4 regions of the Nostoc sp. ChiQUE01b genome follow, and region 2 is predicted to be linked to each of the others. Evidence: riboswitches for the same ligand, from Rfam matches in the RefSeq annotation. Region 2 holds a riboswitch; each other region holds the start of a gene.

Region 1 (4,186 bases), on a different contig from region 2:
GTAGAAACAGCCCACGAACAAGCCCTAGAGATTCTCAGACAGAATCGAGACTTGCTAGAAGCGATCGCTACTCAACTCTTAGAAACAGAGGTTATTGAAGGCGAAAAACTGCACAGTTTATTGAGTCAAGTGAAACCCATAGCTAATTCGTAATTCGTAATTCGTAATTCGTACACAAGAGGAACGCAGAGAATAACTTTGCGTTCCTCTGCGTTAAACCTCTGCGTTCCTACCCTCCGGGAAGGCGTTCGCGTAGCGTCTCGTAGAGAAGCGCCTATGCGTTTTTAATACTCTGGAACTGAAGGATCGATTTCTCGACTCCAAGCGGTAATTCCACCTTTAACATTCGTCCCCACAATCCCGGCATCCTTGAGAATGGCAAGAGCTTTTGCCGATCGCCCACCCATCTTACAATGAGCAATTAAGCGGTGGCCGTTTAATATTTCCTTCACCTTAGCAACGCCATTTCCATTTTCAATGTCTGGTAAGGGCACCAACACTGAACCCGGAATCTTAGCAATGTCGTACTCATGGGGATTGCGGACATCCAGCAGTACAAAATCCTTCGCACCACTATCCAACAACTCTTTCAAATCCTTAACAGTCATTTCTTGACTTTCCATCTGCTGTTTTGCCTCCTCTGCCTTAGCTTGTGGAATCCCGCAGAATTCTTCGTAGTCTATCAGCTTTTCAATCACTGGGCGAATCGGGTTCGGACGCAGCTTTAACTCCCGAAATTTCATATCCAAGGCGTTGTATAGCAGCAATCGCCCGCTGAGAGTGTTGCCTTGTCCCAGAATGATTTTAACAGTTTCGGTTGCTTGGATTAAACCAATAATTCCTGGCAAAATTCCTAGTACGCCACCTTCTGCACAAGAAGGAACCATCCCTGGTGGTGGTGGTTCTGGGAAAAGGTCACGATAATTCGGGCCACCTGCGTAATTAAATACAGTAGCTTGCCCTTCAAAGCGTAAAATTGAACCGTAGACGTTGGGCTTATTCAGCAATACGCAGGCGTCGTTAACTAGATATCTGGTGGGGAAGTTATCAGTACCATCCACTACGATATCGTAAGGTTGAATCAGCTCCAGGGCGTTTTCGGAAGTTAGGCGGGTTTCGTATAAATCAACTTGACAATAGGGGTTAATCTCGTGAATGCGGTTTTTTGCCGATTCAATCTTGGGTTTACCCACCCAGGATGTCCCGTGAATTACTTGGCGTTGCAGATTGGAAGTATCGACAACATCAAAATCGACAATCCCGATGCGTCCAACACCCGCCGCCGCCAAATATAAAAGTAGTGGTGAACCTAATCCACCTGTACCGATACACATTACACTAGCGGCTTTCAGGCGCTTCTGTCCTTCTAGTCCTACTTCCGGTAAAATCAGGTGTCGGGAGTAGCGTTCGTAATCGTCTTTAGTCAACTGGATTTCGTCCAGATTGGGATTGAGCATAGCAGTTATGATGTGGGAAAGCGGAATATTAATCCTATCGAAAAACTGGATCTTATACAGACAGGACTTACGCAAGATGTGGCTGAAAACCTGATTATTGCCTAGCGGTAATTGATGAATTACCGCTACTTTCATTATGTTTTGCGTAAGTCCTAATAGAAATAGGAATCGAAAGACGAATTTTCATCTGTGATAGCAGCGAAAACCGCGATGAGTGACTGTCTTTAAACTAAGCCAGTTATTTTATATTTTCAATTTCCTCTGCTTGAAACTGATGAGTATCATCAAGGCTCCAACTTTTGAGTTCTCCAGCTTTGCCGTTTTGGACGGAAACTATTATATACGAGTATCCCTGCCAAGCGTATAGGCGATCGCATTCTGAGGGTATAGCAGGATGATCTGGATGAGAATGAAAAATGCCGATAATGTTGAGTGAGCGATCACGTGCTTCCCTTTGTGTTTTTAACATAACTTCGGGTGCGATCGTATATTGCCGTCTTTTGCTTTCTGTTATGCCTTCCCCTGGAAACTCAGCCGCCGCTTCTGTATTCCAAGCATTTTCTGTTGGCATGACTTCTACCACAGTTTTGCCCTCATTAGCCAGATAGCCTAAAATTATACCACAGCACTCATCTGGGTAAGTGCTTTCGGCATGGGTGCGGATGGTTTGCAAGTGTTCTTGGCTAAGTTGAATCATGTCTGCGTTTGTAATTGTAGCAACTTCTAATAATTTTTGCTTAGATACAACATTATCGGCGTTGCTGAACCAAAATATGACTTGTAGCTAAAGAGCGGCAGCTGTACTAGTAAAAAATCGCGGCTCAAAATTTAGTAATAGTGATATAGTTACTGCAATCGGTTCTGATGAAGAGCAGCCATCGGACGCAAGGGGGAAAGTTCGGTGCAAATCCGGCGCTGTCCCGCAACTGTAAACCAAAATTAGGTAAGTCAGGATGCCCGCCGGTTAGAATCAATTCGTTTACATAAATCTGCGAGGTACAGATTATGAAAAGAAAACAGGCGTTAGTCAGTCTAACCCTGATGGGAGTTATCAGTTTTTATCTAGTAGTTGGTTTACCCAAACCCGCTTATGCCATGCACATTATGGAAGGTTTTTTACCAGTGCAGTGGGCAATTTTTTGGTGGGTTGTGGCATTACCTTTTTTTCTACTAGGATTGCGTAGTCTGACTCGCATTACCCAAGCTAACCCACAGCTGAAACTACTACTAGGCTTGGCTGGTGCTTTCACTTTCGTGTTGTCAGCGTTAAAAATTCCTTCTGTCACAGGTAGCTGTTCTCATCCTACGGGGACAGGGTTAGGTGCGGTGCTGTTTGGCCCCCTTACTATGTCGGTTTTAGGTAGCTTAGTATTGTTGTTTCAAGCTTTGTTACTAGCGCATGGCGGCTTGACGACGCTGGGTGCAAATGCTTTTTCGATGGCGATCGCTGGGCCATTTGCAGCTTATTGGATATATAATTTAACAATCAAGTTGGGTGGTAAAGAAAAAATTGCGATATTTCTAGCAGCTGCGATCGCAGATTTACTCACCTACATTATCACTTCTATCCAACTCGCCCTAGCTTTTCCTGCACCTGTTGGTGGGTTTATTGCTTCATTTACCAAGTTCGCCGGAATTTTTGCTATCACTCAAGTCCCCTTAGCAATTAGTGAAGGATTGCTAACTGTATTGGTGTGGAACTGGCTGCAATCTTATAATCCTCAAGAATTGGAATTGCTAAAATTAATCAAACGGGAACCCCAAGGAAATGAATCAATCTAAAAAAGGGTTGAGTAACTGGCTGTTGGTAGTAGCTGTATTAGCCTTAGCAGTTGCACCGTTAATATTTGTGCGTGGTGGCGAATTTGCCGGTTCCGATGACAAAGCAGAAAAAGCAATTACTGAAATTCAACCTGGATATAAACCCTGGTTTAAATCATTTTTTGAACCCGCTAGCAAAGAAATAGAAAGCTTATTATTTGCTTCGCAAGCAGCTTTAGGTGCGGGAGTAGTCGGTTATGCAATTGGGTTGTATAAAGGACGTTCTCAACAACAAAAACGTGAAGAATGAGCCTGCAAATAGACACTTTAGCTTACACTAATCGGCTGCGAAGATTGCCACCAGAACATAAACTGATTTTTGCATTTACTACTCTTGCTATTTCCCTTGCAACCCATCCGCTAGTGCAAATTTTGATAACGCTTTGGATGAGTACTTGGACAGTTATTTATGCAAGAATTCCGGCTGGAGTTTATTTTCGGTTGTTAATGTTCACCATAGTTTTTTGTTTGACGAGTTTACCAGCTCTAATGGTGAATGGAGTTGCCATTCCTGATTTACAAAACGTCAAATTAGATTCGTGGTATGGACTAACTCTCGGACACTTCTATATTTATATCAGTCATAGTGGCAGTACCCAAGCATTGGGAATTTTAACTAGAGCATTAGCCTCTGTTTCTTGCTTATATTTTCTCATGTTAACTGTCCCTTTCACGGAAATATTACAAACTCTGCGTTACTTGCGATTTCCAGTCCTGTTAACCGATTTATTATTACTAATGTATCGGTTTATTTTCATTCTGCTGAACACAGCCAGTGAATTATGGACAGCACAAAATTCTCGTGGTGGCTACTGTACTTGGCGTAATGGAATGAAAAGTTTAGCACTACTAATTGGACAACTATTACAGCGAACCTTACAACGATATAATCAGTTCTCTCTCGGATT
Region 2 (4,186 bases):
CTTTAGCTGATCTCAAAGGTAAAAAAGTAGTTTTTCAAAAGGGTTCTGCTTCCCATTACTTATTAATAAAAGCTTTGGAAGAGGCGGGTTTAAAATATAGTGATATTCAAGCCATTAGTCTCCCACCTTCAGAAGCTCGTGATGCTTTTATTCAAGGAAAAATTGATGCCTGGGTAACTTGGGACCCTTATTTAGCCGTGGCCCAAAAAAAAGCAAATGCTCGTGTTTTGAGAGATGCTAGTGGCATTTCTACTCAGGGCGGATATTACATGGCTGCGCGAAAATTTGCCACAGAAAATCCGAAATTAGTGCGATTAGTTCTTGAGGAGGTAGATAACACAGGTCAATGGAGTGAGAAAAACCGATCAGAAGTTGTAAAACTGATTATTCCTCATCTCAAAATTGATGAAGATATTTTAACAACAATGGTTGAAAGGCGAACTTACGGGTTAAGACCAATTACACCTGAAATTATGGAAAAGCAACAGAAAATTGCAGATTTGTTTGCCAAAGAAAAAGTGATACCTAAGCCAATTAATATTAAAGAAGCGATGCTGACTAGCGAACAATACGCAGCTATAACACCGGAAACCATTAGCCAGAAATAGCGCCAGGAGATAGTAAAATGGAAGTTTTTTGGTATTTGCCGACACAGGGAGATGAGCGTTATTTAGGTACTACAATCGGCAGGCGACCAGCCACTTATCCCTATATGCAGCAAATCGCCCAAGCTGTTGATAAATTGGGCTATGGCGGGATGTTGATTGGTACTGGACAAAAACAGGATACCTGGATTGTAGCTACTTCGTTAATTTCAGTTACAGAACGCTTGCGGTTTCTTGTGGCCTTTCGTCCGGCAATTATGTCGCCTTCTTTGGCAGTGAGAATGGCTGCGACTTTTGACCAGATTTCTAATGGTCGAATTATTCTGAATGTTGTCACTGGTGGCGACACAAAAGAACTTGCAAAAGATGGGATTTTCTTAGATCACGATCAGCGTTATGAACTCACGGATGAGTTTTTGACAATTTGGCGATCGCTCATGCAAGGTGAAGAAGTAACCTATAGTGGTCGCCACTTGCAAGTTCAAGGCGCAAAACTACAATTTCCTCCCGTACAAAAGCCTTACCCTACCTTATATTTTGGTGGTTCTTCAGATGCTGCTCTCCAAGTTGCTGCTAAACACATTGATGTGTATTTAACTTGGGGTGAACCACCAGCTCAAGTTGCCCAAAAGATTGCAAAGGTACGCCGATTAGCAGCAGAACAAGGTAGAACGGTACGCTTTGGGATTCGGATGCATGTCATAGTCCGCGAAACTACGCAAAAAGCTTGGGATGCAGCTAATGAACTGATTCAGTATGTCGATGATGAAACCATAGCTGCTGCACATCGGCGGTTTGCTGAGTCAGAATCAGAAGGACAACGCCGCATGAGCCAACTACACAATGGTAATCGCAAAAACTTAGAAATTAGCCCCAACTTATGGGCAGGTGTTGGCTTAGTACGTGGAGGTGCTGGGACTGCCTTAGTTGGAGATCCAGACACAGTTGCAACGCGGATGCTGGAATATGCCGATTTAGGAATTGATACTTTCGTTTTCTCAGGGTATCCCCATCTCGAAGAAGCTTATCGAGTCGCAGAATTATTATTTCCCAGGTTGCCATTACAAACTCCAGCGATCGCATTACCGCAGCAGGTTGCAAGTACATTCAGTGAATTTGTTACCAAAAGAGATTTACTCAAACCACAGCCTGTGTAAGTAATTCAATTCGATCGGTAGTGGATAAACTCAGTTAAAATTTCTGGCTATAGTAATGTAAGATGATTATCTGGATGATGTCTGGTTGATATCTATAACCTAAACAAAGTCTAAATTACCTGAGAGTTGGGAAACTCCGGTGAAATTCCGGGACTGTGCCGCAGCTGTGATGGGATTACCCAAGTCAGAATGCCAACTCTTAGGATGTCCTCAAGACACACTCACCGTCTACTCCCTGCGTTGCACGGGGAAGGAGTTTTAAGTTTGGTTTCTGGATTTGCCACTTGTCCTGGCTTGTTTTATGCTACTCCCGCCGCAGATGGTATATTATCTCGTGTTAGAATACCAGGTGGAATAATTAGTAGTGAGCAATGCCGTGCGATCGCAGATATAGCAGAACAGCACGGTGGCGGCTATATAGATGTGACTAATCGAGCTAACCTACAAGTTCGTGAAATCAGCACGGGGATAAATGCTGAGGTTTTGAAACACCTACAGGATATGGGATTAGGTTCTCGCAATCCTGTTGTAGACCAAATCCGCAATATTATGACCAGTCCAACTGCTGGTATCGACCCGCTAGAATTAATCGACACTCGCCCTTTTGTCCAAGGTTGGGATGATTATATTGCTGCACATCCGGCACTTTCGGGACTGTCAGCCAAATTTAGCGTTTGCTTTGATGGTGGTGGGATAATTCAGGTGGGCGATCGGTTGAATGATATCGCCTTTGCAGCTGTCTTAGTTAACGATAATGTTTACTTTCGTCTCTATCTGAGTGTCGGCGAGAAGGGTCAACCGCCGAGTGATACGGGAATTTTGTTACCACCAGAGGAATGTTTGTCGGTCTTAGTAGCTTTGGCGGATGTCTATCTAGCTTATAGTCGTCATACTACGAGTAAGCGGGGGCCACGTTTGAGAGAATTATTGAATACTTTGGGTTGTGAAAATTATCTCCAAGAAGTTGAGCAACATCTACCTTTCCGTCTTTTGTACAGTGAAATAAGAAAAGACCCACTCCCCCAGCAAGGCAAGGGAGAGAAATATCAGCATATTGGCATCCATCCCCAACGTCAGCAAGGCTTATTTTACATTGGTGTCGTCTTGCCCCTTGGCCGATTGGAGAGTAGACAGATGCGGGGTTTAGCAGATTTAGCAGCAAAATACGGTAGTGGAACTCTCAGGCTAACTCCTTGGCAAAATTTGCTCCTTACAGATATTCCTCAGCAATGGGTTGCTGATGTCCAAAGTGAAATTGCTTTATTAGAATTAGATTCCTCTGCAACCAACATCAAGGGTGGATTAGTTGCCTGTTCTGGAAAAAAGGGTTGCGCCGCTTCTGCTACGGATACCAAAAGTCATGCTTTGGCATTGGCAGAGTATCTTGAAACTCGCGTTACTCTCGATTACCCAGTTAATATTCACTTCACTGGCTGCGAAAAATCTTGTGCCCAACATAGCAAGAGTGATATTACTCTGCTTGGTGTCAGCATTAAGGCTGAAAATAGAACTGTGGAAGGCTATCACGTTTATGTTGGTGACAGCAAACAGAAATTCGGACGCGAACTATATCAATATGTAACTTTTGCCGAACTACCTGCATTAATAGAGCGGATGCTATATGTATATAAAATTCAACGCTTAAATTCTGATGAGTCCTTTGGGAAATTTGCTAATCGATTTGCACTGGCACAATTACAGCAATTATTTAATATAATCCCTCAATCAATTGTGAACAACAAGATTGCCACCTTTTTAGAGAAGTCGGCAATCTGAGCCTGTTGATTTTTATATGTCAATCCAAAATTTAAAATCCTAAATTTAATGCCCGACTATATCCGAGATGCCAACGAAATTTACCGTAATTCTTTTGCAATCATCCGGTCAGAAGCAAACCTAGATGTGCTACCACCAGATGTAGCAAAAGTTGCTGTACGTCTCATTCATGCCTGTGGAATGACGGATATTGTCACTGACTTGGGATATTCACCAACAGCAGTACAATCCGCAAGGGCAGCACTGGCAGCAGGAGCGCCAATTCTGTGCGATTGCCGAATGGTTGCCGATGGTGTCACCAAACGGCGGTTGTCTGCAAACAATCAAGTTATCTGTACCCTCAACGAGCCAGAAATACCAGAACTTGCCCAGAGTATGGGTACTACAAGGTCGGCGGCAGCTCTTGAATTATGGCGATCGCACCTAGAAAGCTCAGTAATCGCAATTGGCAATGCGCCCACCGCCCTGTTCAGACTGTTAGAAATGCTCGATGCAGGAGCGCCCAAGCCTGCGATTATCTTGGGCTTTCCAGTGGGGTTTGTCGGTGCAGCAGAATCGAAAGCAGCATTGGCAGCAGACAGCAGGAATGTACCATTTTTGACATTACACGGTCGGCGCGGTGGAAGTGCGATCGCAGCAGCAGCAGTT
Region 3 (4,186 bases), on a different contig from region 2:
AAATGCGGCGATCGTATTCTCCTGACAAAACTTTTGTTTGTACAGTCCGAGCATAATAACCGTACTGATAACCACGGCTAACTGTTATTTCTTTCCACAAACTCCAAATGTGTAATCGCCCTGCTACATAGCGCCAATCAGGTTCTTCAGGACTACACAAATCCAAAGCACAGCGAATCAAATTATCTTGAATTTATCTTGTGGTAATTCCAGGACGCAATCGAGTTGTCAGATGTGCTTCTAGAGCAATAGAATTTGCTGAAAGTCTGCAACAAGCCCAATTAACTACTGTGCGAATTTTATTAATTTCTAACGGTGTTGTCGAACCATCGCGACGAACAACATAAATATCCGTTGTAGAGTCCTCAAAAAGTGTGGATGAAGCTTGCATACAAGATGTGTTGATGAATTGTAGAAAAATAATTGTAAGAATGGAAAAGAATTGTTAACTGGGTTTGGCAATAGTAAGGACGTTTTCTATATTGTTTGATTTGCTGACAACCAGTTAAGTAAATCTTCAATAGCTGTAAAATCCAATAAAGCTTCACCAAGTGATTCTAATTGCTCTAAAGAAAGAGTTTGAATGCGCTCCCGAACCTCTTGAGGTAACTCTCCTACCCGTCTTTGTAGTAGCCGTAGTACAAGAGTTTGTCCTTGTTCCTGCTTTCCTTCTTCCTTCCCACGCTCGTAGCCAATGCGTTCGCCTGTGGTAATGTAGCTCATAATCCGCTCCTGCTCAAATTGCTTAAACTCTTGCCAAAATTCTGCTTCCAAGGCTTTTGGTAAAATCATAACCCAATCAATAAATCGGTACAGGTTACGAATATCCCTTTCCTGTAATCCTAATTCATACAATCTGCGAATTAAGCTAAATTTCCAAGTTTTACGTTCTCCTGGCTTTTTACTTGTTTGCTGTGTTTTCAAATGCGCCATGACTACGGTTGCAAATGGATTGTCACTGGCTTCTAATTCTGCCCAATTATTTTGATAATCTAAAAGCTTGACGATGCCAAATTCAAAGTTAAGCCTGGTATCAGGGTAATTATAACTATATTGATTTGGTCGCCATGTCAGGTCAGTATCGCATAAAATCGCCAAACTAATGGCAGGTTTGGCAAATCTATCAAAAATTCGCAGGTTGTAGGAAAACATTCTTTCTGCAAAAATGTCTTCTGATTTTGCCTGAATTTCTACATGGATTAATAGCCAAATTTCTTGTCCTTGAATTTGCCATACTTTGACTAATTTATCTGCATATCGTCTACCAAGTTCTCCTTCACGAGCTATTTGCTGAAATTCTTTATCGAGAAATTCGTGGGGACGTTCCCAATTAATTAATGCTGCTGTTTGGGGGAAGAAAAATTGCATTGCTTGGGGAAAGTAAGCTTCTAAAATTTCTTTCCACGGACTATCATTATCTGCTCTTTCAAGTTCCTCGGTCATCAGTTGATTGATAGATGGTGGACTGACAAATGAATTAAGATTTTTAACAATTTTTGCGTAAGTTATGAAAATGGTCTACAGAATAATGCCAGCGCTATGTCAGCAAACGCTGGCAACCCTAAAAAGTTTGTTGGGTTGAAAAATTTCTAGAAGAATTGCCCAATAAAAATCTAGAGCAAGCTTTGGTAAAGAATGAGACTTGCCCCGATGAATGACGAATGCCAGTATAGATCGACCATTGATTTTTATGCAAGCAAATCACAGTTGTGTTAGTATTCAGATGAATCTCGGTTCTAGTGGGGAACAGCCGCTAGAGGAAACGGGGAAAGTCCGGTGTAAATCCGGCGCTGTCCCGCAGCTGTAATCAAGGCTAGGCTTGCCTTGTGAGTCAGAATGCCCGCCGAAGTGAACTTGTAAATTTTGTACATCTGCGAGGCACAGATAAGTATTTTTATGAAGATTTCTATAACTACTCAGCTTTACGTTCTCATAGTTCCACATATCAAGACGCTACAGATTACGACTTTCTATGAGAGGGTAGGCGTTTAATTTCTGGTACAGATTGCGTTTTTAGATGCAGCGATCGCGATCGCTACTCCAGATGAGAGTATCGCTTGCAAATAGTCACAGCAACAAAAAAACGTTGTATTAACTAACAGATAGAAGTTGTTCAAAACAGGTAGTAAATGGCGTGTATGACGTACATATTACTGTGACACTACTGAACAAATGCTTTTTCAATTACGCATAGAAATTGCTAATTTACTAGACTAATACTTCAGTTAATCATCATGCCGAAATTCTATCTTCACCGAGTTGGGAAGATTCCCACTTCTGTTCATCCCTTTGTCAAACAAACGGCTTTCCCTCAAGACAAACACAAGCCCAGTCTACTTAAAGGGAAAATTATTCAAGATGTTCAAAACAGTGCAATGTCGGTGTATAGGATGATTTATATTGCGATTGCCGACCGTGGGCGGTTACGACATCACTCCTCTGATTCAGGACGAGCAGCAATGAGTAAACCTTTAGATCGACTCAAATAGGCGTACAAGAACGTTCAAAATTAATGTCAAATTTATTATATTTTGTAATTGGTTTTCTTCTGCTTTTGGTGATTGGAATTGCGGCTTATCTTCTGACTGCCCGCAAGTATCAATCCTCAGCCACAGTCGCCAATTCCTACGATCAATGGACTATTGACGGCATCGTAGAGTTTTATTGGGGGGAACACATTCACCTTGGTCACTACGGTTCGCCACCGCGACGAAAGGATTTTCTGGCTGCTAAATCTGACTTTGTACATGAAATGGTTAAATGGGGTGGTTTAGATAAATTACCCCCTGGTACTACCGTCTTAGATGTTGGCTGTGGTATTGGCGGCAGCAGTCGGATTTTAGCGACCAAAATCCCTCAAGCTTGTTTAGGTAGCGATCGCAGCTAGTTATGAATATTTGGATTTTAACGCCTGCTGAGTGTAGTGATATCTGCGGTTTGAACAACTTCCTACACATCGCAAAATTAATCAACAAACGACACACTTTATAATATGCAAAAAATTCCCGTCACAGTAATTACAGGATTTCTAGGGGCAGGCAAAACGACGTTAATTCGCCATTTACTGCAAAACAATGAGGGACGACGCATTGCTGTTTTGGTGAATGAATTTGGAGAAATCGGAATTGATGGCGAACTTTTGCGTGACTGCCGAGTTTGTGACGATGAAGAAGACGCCAACAGTAATATTGTTGAACTCACCAACGGTTGTCTGTGCTGTACGGTGCAAGAAGAATTCCTCCCAGCAATGCAAGAATTACTGAAGCGACGCGCCAGCCTTGATTGTATGTTGATTGAAACCTCTGGACTAGCACTACCAAAACCATTGGTACAAGCATTTCGCTGGCCGGAAATTCGCACAGGCGCGACAGTGGACAGCGTAATTACTGTGGTGGACTGTGAAGCATTGGCAACTAATCAATATGTAGGCGATTTAGCAGCCCTCTTAGCACAGAGACAAGCCGACTCTAGTCTAGAACACGAAACACCCATTGAGGAACTGTTTGAAGATCAGCTGGCTTGTGCTGACCTAGTATTACTTACCAAGAGCGATCGCGTTGATGAAAAAACGCAAGTTAGGGTGCAAGAATGGCTAAAGCAGAACTTATCCCCTGGTGTAAAAGTCATTCCTTGCCAGGACGGTAAAATCAGTAGCAATTTGTTACTCGGTTTCAACGCTGCGGTAGAAGATAACTTAGATAGTCGTCCCAGTCACCACGACAACGAAGCTGAACACGAACATGATGAAGGGATTAATGCAGTGCAACTACTGCTAGACCAAGCATTTGAGCCGTCTGTCTTAGTCAAACGCTTGCAAACATTGGTGCAACAGCAAGAAATTTATCGAATTAAGGGATTTGTAGCAGTTCCGAACAAAGCCATGCGTCTAGTATTACAGGGTGTTGGTAATCGATTTGACTACTTTTACGATCGGACTTGGCAACCCCACGAACCCCGTCAAACGCGATTAGTATTGATTGGACGAGAGCTTGAGCAGGTTCGCATTGAATCAATTGTGTTGGGGGAGGAAGTCAATGCGACCATCTAATAGTGTTTGGCAAGGAAATTTCGGTTACTGGCAAAACAGCTTTATCCATAACAATATATTGGTAATCGGTTACACAGGATGGAAAGGATTTCAATTATTTGGGCGGGGAGTTGTTATTTGTGATGTAGATACTAAAGT
Region 4 (4,186 bases), on a different contig from region 2:
CCCTACCTGCTGCCAATTTTGCTGAAATAGAGTGTAAAGTAGCGACGACAAAACATCGGTACTAGAATCAAAATGTTCATATTCAATAGACCCCTCAGTAGATAAAGCCTCAATCACAACCTTATTTACTGGAGTTACCCAACAATTAAATTCAGTCATTCAAAACTCCTCTCTGCGTAAAAAAACTCTTGACTTCAAAACGTAGAACTCAACCCAACTTGAAAAACTCTCCCCCCATCAGGATAACCAGGAAATAATTGGTATCTCTGGTTAAAGATATTATCTAGACTGCCTGTTAATATTAAGTTATCACTGAGAGAAACCCGCATTTTGAAATCAAAAGTAGTATAACCAGACAAAGATTCTGTATTAGTATTGTTTATGGGATATGCACCCAAAGAATGCATCAGTATTCCAGCATATAAACCTTGAGAAGTTTCATAAGAAAGTCCTGCATTTAAACTATCTGCACCTGCGAATCGTAATTCTTTATCAACTTCAACAGAATTTGTACTTTTCAAAATCCGGGGATCATTTGCTGTATAATTAACAAAGGCGTAGATATTCTTCGCTAACTGCAAATTTAAAACTGCTTCGATTCCCGTAGTACGAATCTTACCAATATTTTCATAAGTAGCTACCGGAACAGCAAAGTTATAGGCGATTAAATCTGATATTGTGTTGTTAAAATAGGTCAAGCGCAATAAACCAAAATCGCCTAATTTTTGGTCAATTCCAATATCATAACTATCACCTTTCTCTGGACGGAGATTAGGATTCCCAACGTAACTACCACCATTGGCATATAAGCTGAAAAGATTCGGCGCACGGAAATTTTTGATATAATTAGCTCTGAGAGTGGTAGTATCTGTAAGTGCAAATTTTACTCCTATACTTGGTGATGTGAAAGAGCCATTTGTCAAGCTGCTAAAATCCTGGCGTAAACCTAAGTTGGCAGTCAAACTAGGGGTAAAGCTAATTTCATATCTAGCAAATACTGCCCCTTGACTAATACTATCGTCGTAAGTGACTGTTTTTGTATTAGCAGAAAAGTTGAATGTACTGTTAGTAGCTGATACATTGCGGTAATCAAAGCCATAAACTAGGGCTTGATTATTAGCAAATTTCCAACTGTGTTGTGTTTGCAATCCATAAGAAGTTTGCCCGTTATCATATCGTGCTTGGGATGAGTTGCGACTATCATAGCGAGTGTTAAAGAAATCTGCGTAAACTCTGGCTGTTAGCAGTGAATCATCCCCACCTCCTAATTTTGAGTTCCAGGTTAAATCAGTGAGTACTTGGTCTGTGTATTTGCGATCGCTATCCGTCAACGAGTTAAAATAGCCTTGACCATATAATGGTTCAGGAATGGGGACTCCTCCTGGTACTCCTTGGTCTTTACCTAAATATAGAGTTGAGAGGGTTAGAGTATCGCGCTTTCCTAAATTCGCCTCCAGCTTGACATTAAAGTTATTGTAGAGAACATCATTATTTTCCCTAGTTCCCTTGAAATTCGCTTCTGGGATAGAAAAAGGATAGTTATTTTCGGCTTCGGTACGGTTGTAACCTACAACCCAACCAATATTGCCGACTTTCCCACTATTACTGATAGTCTGTTGATTTAGTCCATACGCGCCAACGGTGACTCCTGCTTGTGTCGTCACTTTTTCTGTAGGACGACGAGTGATAATATTAATCACTCCCCCAATTGCATCGGAACCATAAAGGGTAGAACCACCACCTGGTAATACTTCGACTCTTTCAACGATATTGGTGGTAAATTCTGAAAGGTCAAAACCACCAGAACCCAAATCGTTAATTGGTCTACCATCAAGCAAAATCAAGACTTGTGCAGAGTTAGAACCTCGGATAAATTGACCACTTAAGGCGCTCACTTCTGTGCCAACTGTACCATCAGGTAAGATACCTGTCAGAAATTTTAGTGCTTCTCTGACAGTTCTAGCACCCTGCGCTTCCATCTCTTCACCCGTAATTACGTAAACCGGACGGGTGGAATCTTTCACTGTCCCCTCGCGGCGAAAGGGTGAGTAAACGGGTTCATTCAATAACTTGTCGATGACTGTTAATTCAATATCTGGTTCTTCCGTGGATGCTGGAGTCTTCTCAGGTGTTATTTGTGCAACTGGTTGTAAGTCTGTTGCAGAACCTTCATACTTTGGAAACTCAGATATTTGTGGAACTTGATTAGCGATTGCTACGCATTCTCCAGATACCATTGCATAAATTGTGGTAAAAACGAAGATTTTTGAGAAAAATTCACAATAAGTAACTATACGGGAAGTGGACATGAAACTCCTCGTTTTCAGTAAATGCAAGTATTTATTTGTGCTATGAGTTTTTAAGATTTAGGCTTCAACTAGCTTGCTGAAATGCATTGCTATACCTAAATCATGGTGGATACTATTTGGATAGCAAAAAAGATTTTATGGTATTCCTTATGGATACCCAAATTCTTATAGAACAACCCAAAATTGAATGTTGTTACTAACAGCGAAGCGAATTAGTAAAACTTGCAAAGGGTACTGTGTTAAAACAGTATCTATACCCATGAAATTTATTAATCAAATGTATCATCTGTGCCTCGCAGATAAATATTTTGTGTCTAGAGTGAGTCGGCGGGCATTCTGACTAAGAGACACGTTCTATTCGTCTCATTACAGCTGCGGGACAGCGCCGGATTTACACCGAACTTTCCCCCTTGCGCCTGATGGCTGCTCCCCATCAGAACCGACAGTTATGTGTCACATTACCATAGTTATTGTGTATATGTAAATTCAGTCGATAACAATTTTGATTCTCTATATCACTTACTGGATATGGAATTATACTTGTGCTACAGATAACACGCATAAAGTAAATCTCCTAACTGCTAGTAAAGGGGACTTTGGGGACATTGTAGATTTAATTTCGTCAGGTGTATTACATTCCTAACGTACTTTTGTGGAGGCTATAAAACAGAAGTTTTGCATTTGCTTTAATCTACATTCCTTGAGGTAACTGAGTTAATTTTGGTTGGTCTAAGTATGTATATACCAACTGAGAAACTTGACGAACAAAATCCCTACCTCTAGTGTTATATCCAGCAGGAATAATGAGATTTTATTAATGATTTTTTACACTAACTCCAAAACATTCATTAATTACAAACACATGAAAATTTGGTAAATAGATAAAATCTTTTTACCCACTATTGGGATAAGTAATTTTGAAGTTTTTAAGACTGGGATTTTTGAGTCTTGAATTGTGCTATTAAAGCTCTATACATCTCAATTTGCAGAAAGCTAATTTTTGATTTTGGATGAGTCTCATTTTGTTTTTGCTCCTATTGAGAGGGTGTGCTGAGGTTGGAATTCTGTCCATTCTTTGCATACAGTTTGGTAACATTGGGGTGGTGTGATTGGTAATTTAGTTAAATAGAAAAACCCAGCTTGATGACCGTACTCCAACAAAAATACAACATCTTCTAGGGGATTATACTTATCTACAGCTTCGAGAATATGAGCATTCATGAAGTGTTTTTGTAACAGTACGGTATCAGGTGCTGCTAACCAAGCATTTAAGAAAGCTGCAAGATTTTTACGCGGGATAAAATGCGCTTTAAATGTTTCGCCAGCCATACTTAAATGCGGAGAATTGGTACTGCAAATTACGACACCACGTTCTCCCCCTAAATAACCGATCCAAGCGTTGTAACCAATTGCTAATATATTGGTGGCGATAAAAGCTTGTTGCCAATCTTGGGTGTTTATTTCTGGGGTCATTTCGATTAAACTCCTTTTGATAACTGCCAGAGTTGAATTTCATAACATAAATAGCTCTCAAAAATTGCACGTGCTGCTAATCCCTCGACAACTAACTTTTCTAGCCAGCGCTTAAATGCCCAACGACCGAGTGAGTATAATGGAGGGACAGCGATCGCCACAACATCAGCAATATATTTAACTGTAGTCAGCCCAAAAGTACGGAAGTTATCAACACACAAGTCAATCGTTGGTGCAACTTGAGTGGAGATGTCCTCAGTCTTTATTAACTTGAATCCAGACTGTGACAACGCCGCTTGGAGTTCGCTGGCGACATGACAATTAGAAAAAATACCTTCTTGGTATTCGGCATCGAAACGCATCATGTCTGCAAGCAGCAGATAGCCACCACTATCCAGTAAACG

What was found. A riboswitch is a leader RNA that binds a small molecule or an ion and turns the genes downstream of it on or off. The one in region 2 is predicted to bind cobalamin.
Region 1: linked by a shared signal. The riboswitch ahead of RMY63_RS05045 (energy-coupling factor ABC transporter permease) and the one ahead of cobG (precorrin-3B synthase) in region 2 are both predicted to bind cobalamin.
Region 3: linked by a shared signal. The riboswitch ahead of RMY63_RS22865 (hypothetical protein) and the one ahead of cobG (precorrin-3B synthase) in region 2 are both predicted to bind cobalamin.
Region 4: linked by a shared signal. The riboswitch ahead of RMY63_RS22895 (TonB-dependent receptor) and the one ahead of cobG (precorrin-3B synthase) in region 2 are both predicted to bind cobalamin.

What each region holds. Positions count from the first base shown of each region.
Region 1 is NZ_JAVRBM010000005.1:28,155-32,340, reverse strand. It holds gene ftsH4 (ATP-dependent zinc metalloprotease FtsH4) at 1-153, shown strand, start outside; gene moeB (molybdopterin-synthase adenylyltransferase MoeB) at 285-1,457, opposite strand; gene RMY63_RS05050 (M67 family metallopeptidase) at 1,696-2,154, opposite strand; cobalamin riboswitch at 2,297-2,437, shown strand; gene RMY63_RS05045 (energy-coupling factor ABC transporter permease) at 2,463-3,239, shown strand; gene RMY63_RS05040 (energy-coupling factor ABC transporter substrate-binding protein) at 3,226-3,528, shown strand; gene cbiQ (cobalt ECF transporter T component CbiQ) at 3,525-4,186, shown strand, end outside.
Region 2 is NZ_JAVRBM010000015.1:111,644-115,829, reverse strand. It holds gene RMY63_RS12870 (sulfonate ABC transporter substrate-binding protein) at 1-608, shown strand, start outside; gene ssuD (FMNH2-dependent alkanesulfonate monooxygenase) at 626-1,762, shown strand; cobalamin riboswitch at 1,852-1,978, shown strand; gene cobG (precorrin-3B synthase) at 1,967-3,538, shown strand; gene RMY63_RS12855 (precorrin-8X methylmutase) at 3,587-4,186, shown strand, end outside.
Region 3 is NZ_JAVRBM010000037.1:41,041-45,226, forward strand. It holds gene RMY63_RS22850 (ribonucleotide reductase N-terminal alpha domain-containing protein) at 1-181, opposite strand, end outside; gene RMY63_RS22855 (ATP cone domain-containing protein) at 194-391, opposite strand; gene RMY63_RS22860 (DUF4351 domain-containing protein) at 478-1,443, opposite strand; cobalamin riboswitch at 1,715-1,863, shown strand; gene RMY63_RS22865 (hypothetical protein) at 2,235-2,489, shown strand; partial or broken gene RMY63_RS22870 (SAM-dependent methyltransferase) at 2,513-2,845, shown strand; gene cobW (cobalamin biosynthesis protein CobW) at 2,993-4,048, shown strand; gene RMY63_RS22880 (hypothetical protein) at 4,035-4,186, shown strand, end outside.
Region 4 is NZ_JAVRBM010000037.1:46,020-50,205, reverse strand. It holds gene RMY63_RS22900 ((2Fe-2S) ferredoxin domain-containing protein) at 1-159, opposite strand, end outside; gene RMY63_RS22895 (TonB-dependent receptor) at 195-2,237, opposite strand; cobalamin riboswitch at 2,618-2,768, opposite strand; gene RMY63_RS22890 (hypothetical protein) at 3,327-3,782, opposite strand; gene RMY63_RS22885 (methyltransferase domain-containing protein) at 3,788-4,186, opposite strand, start outside.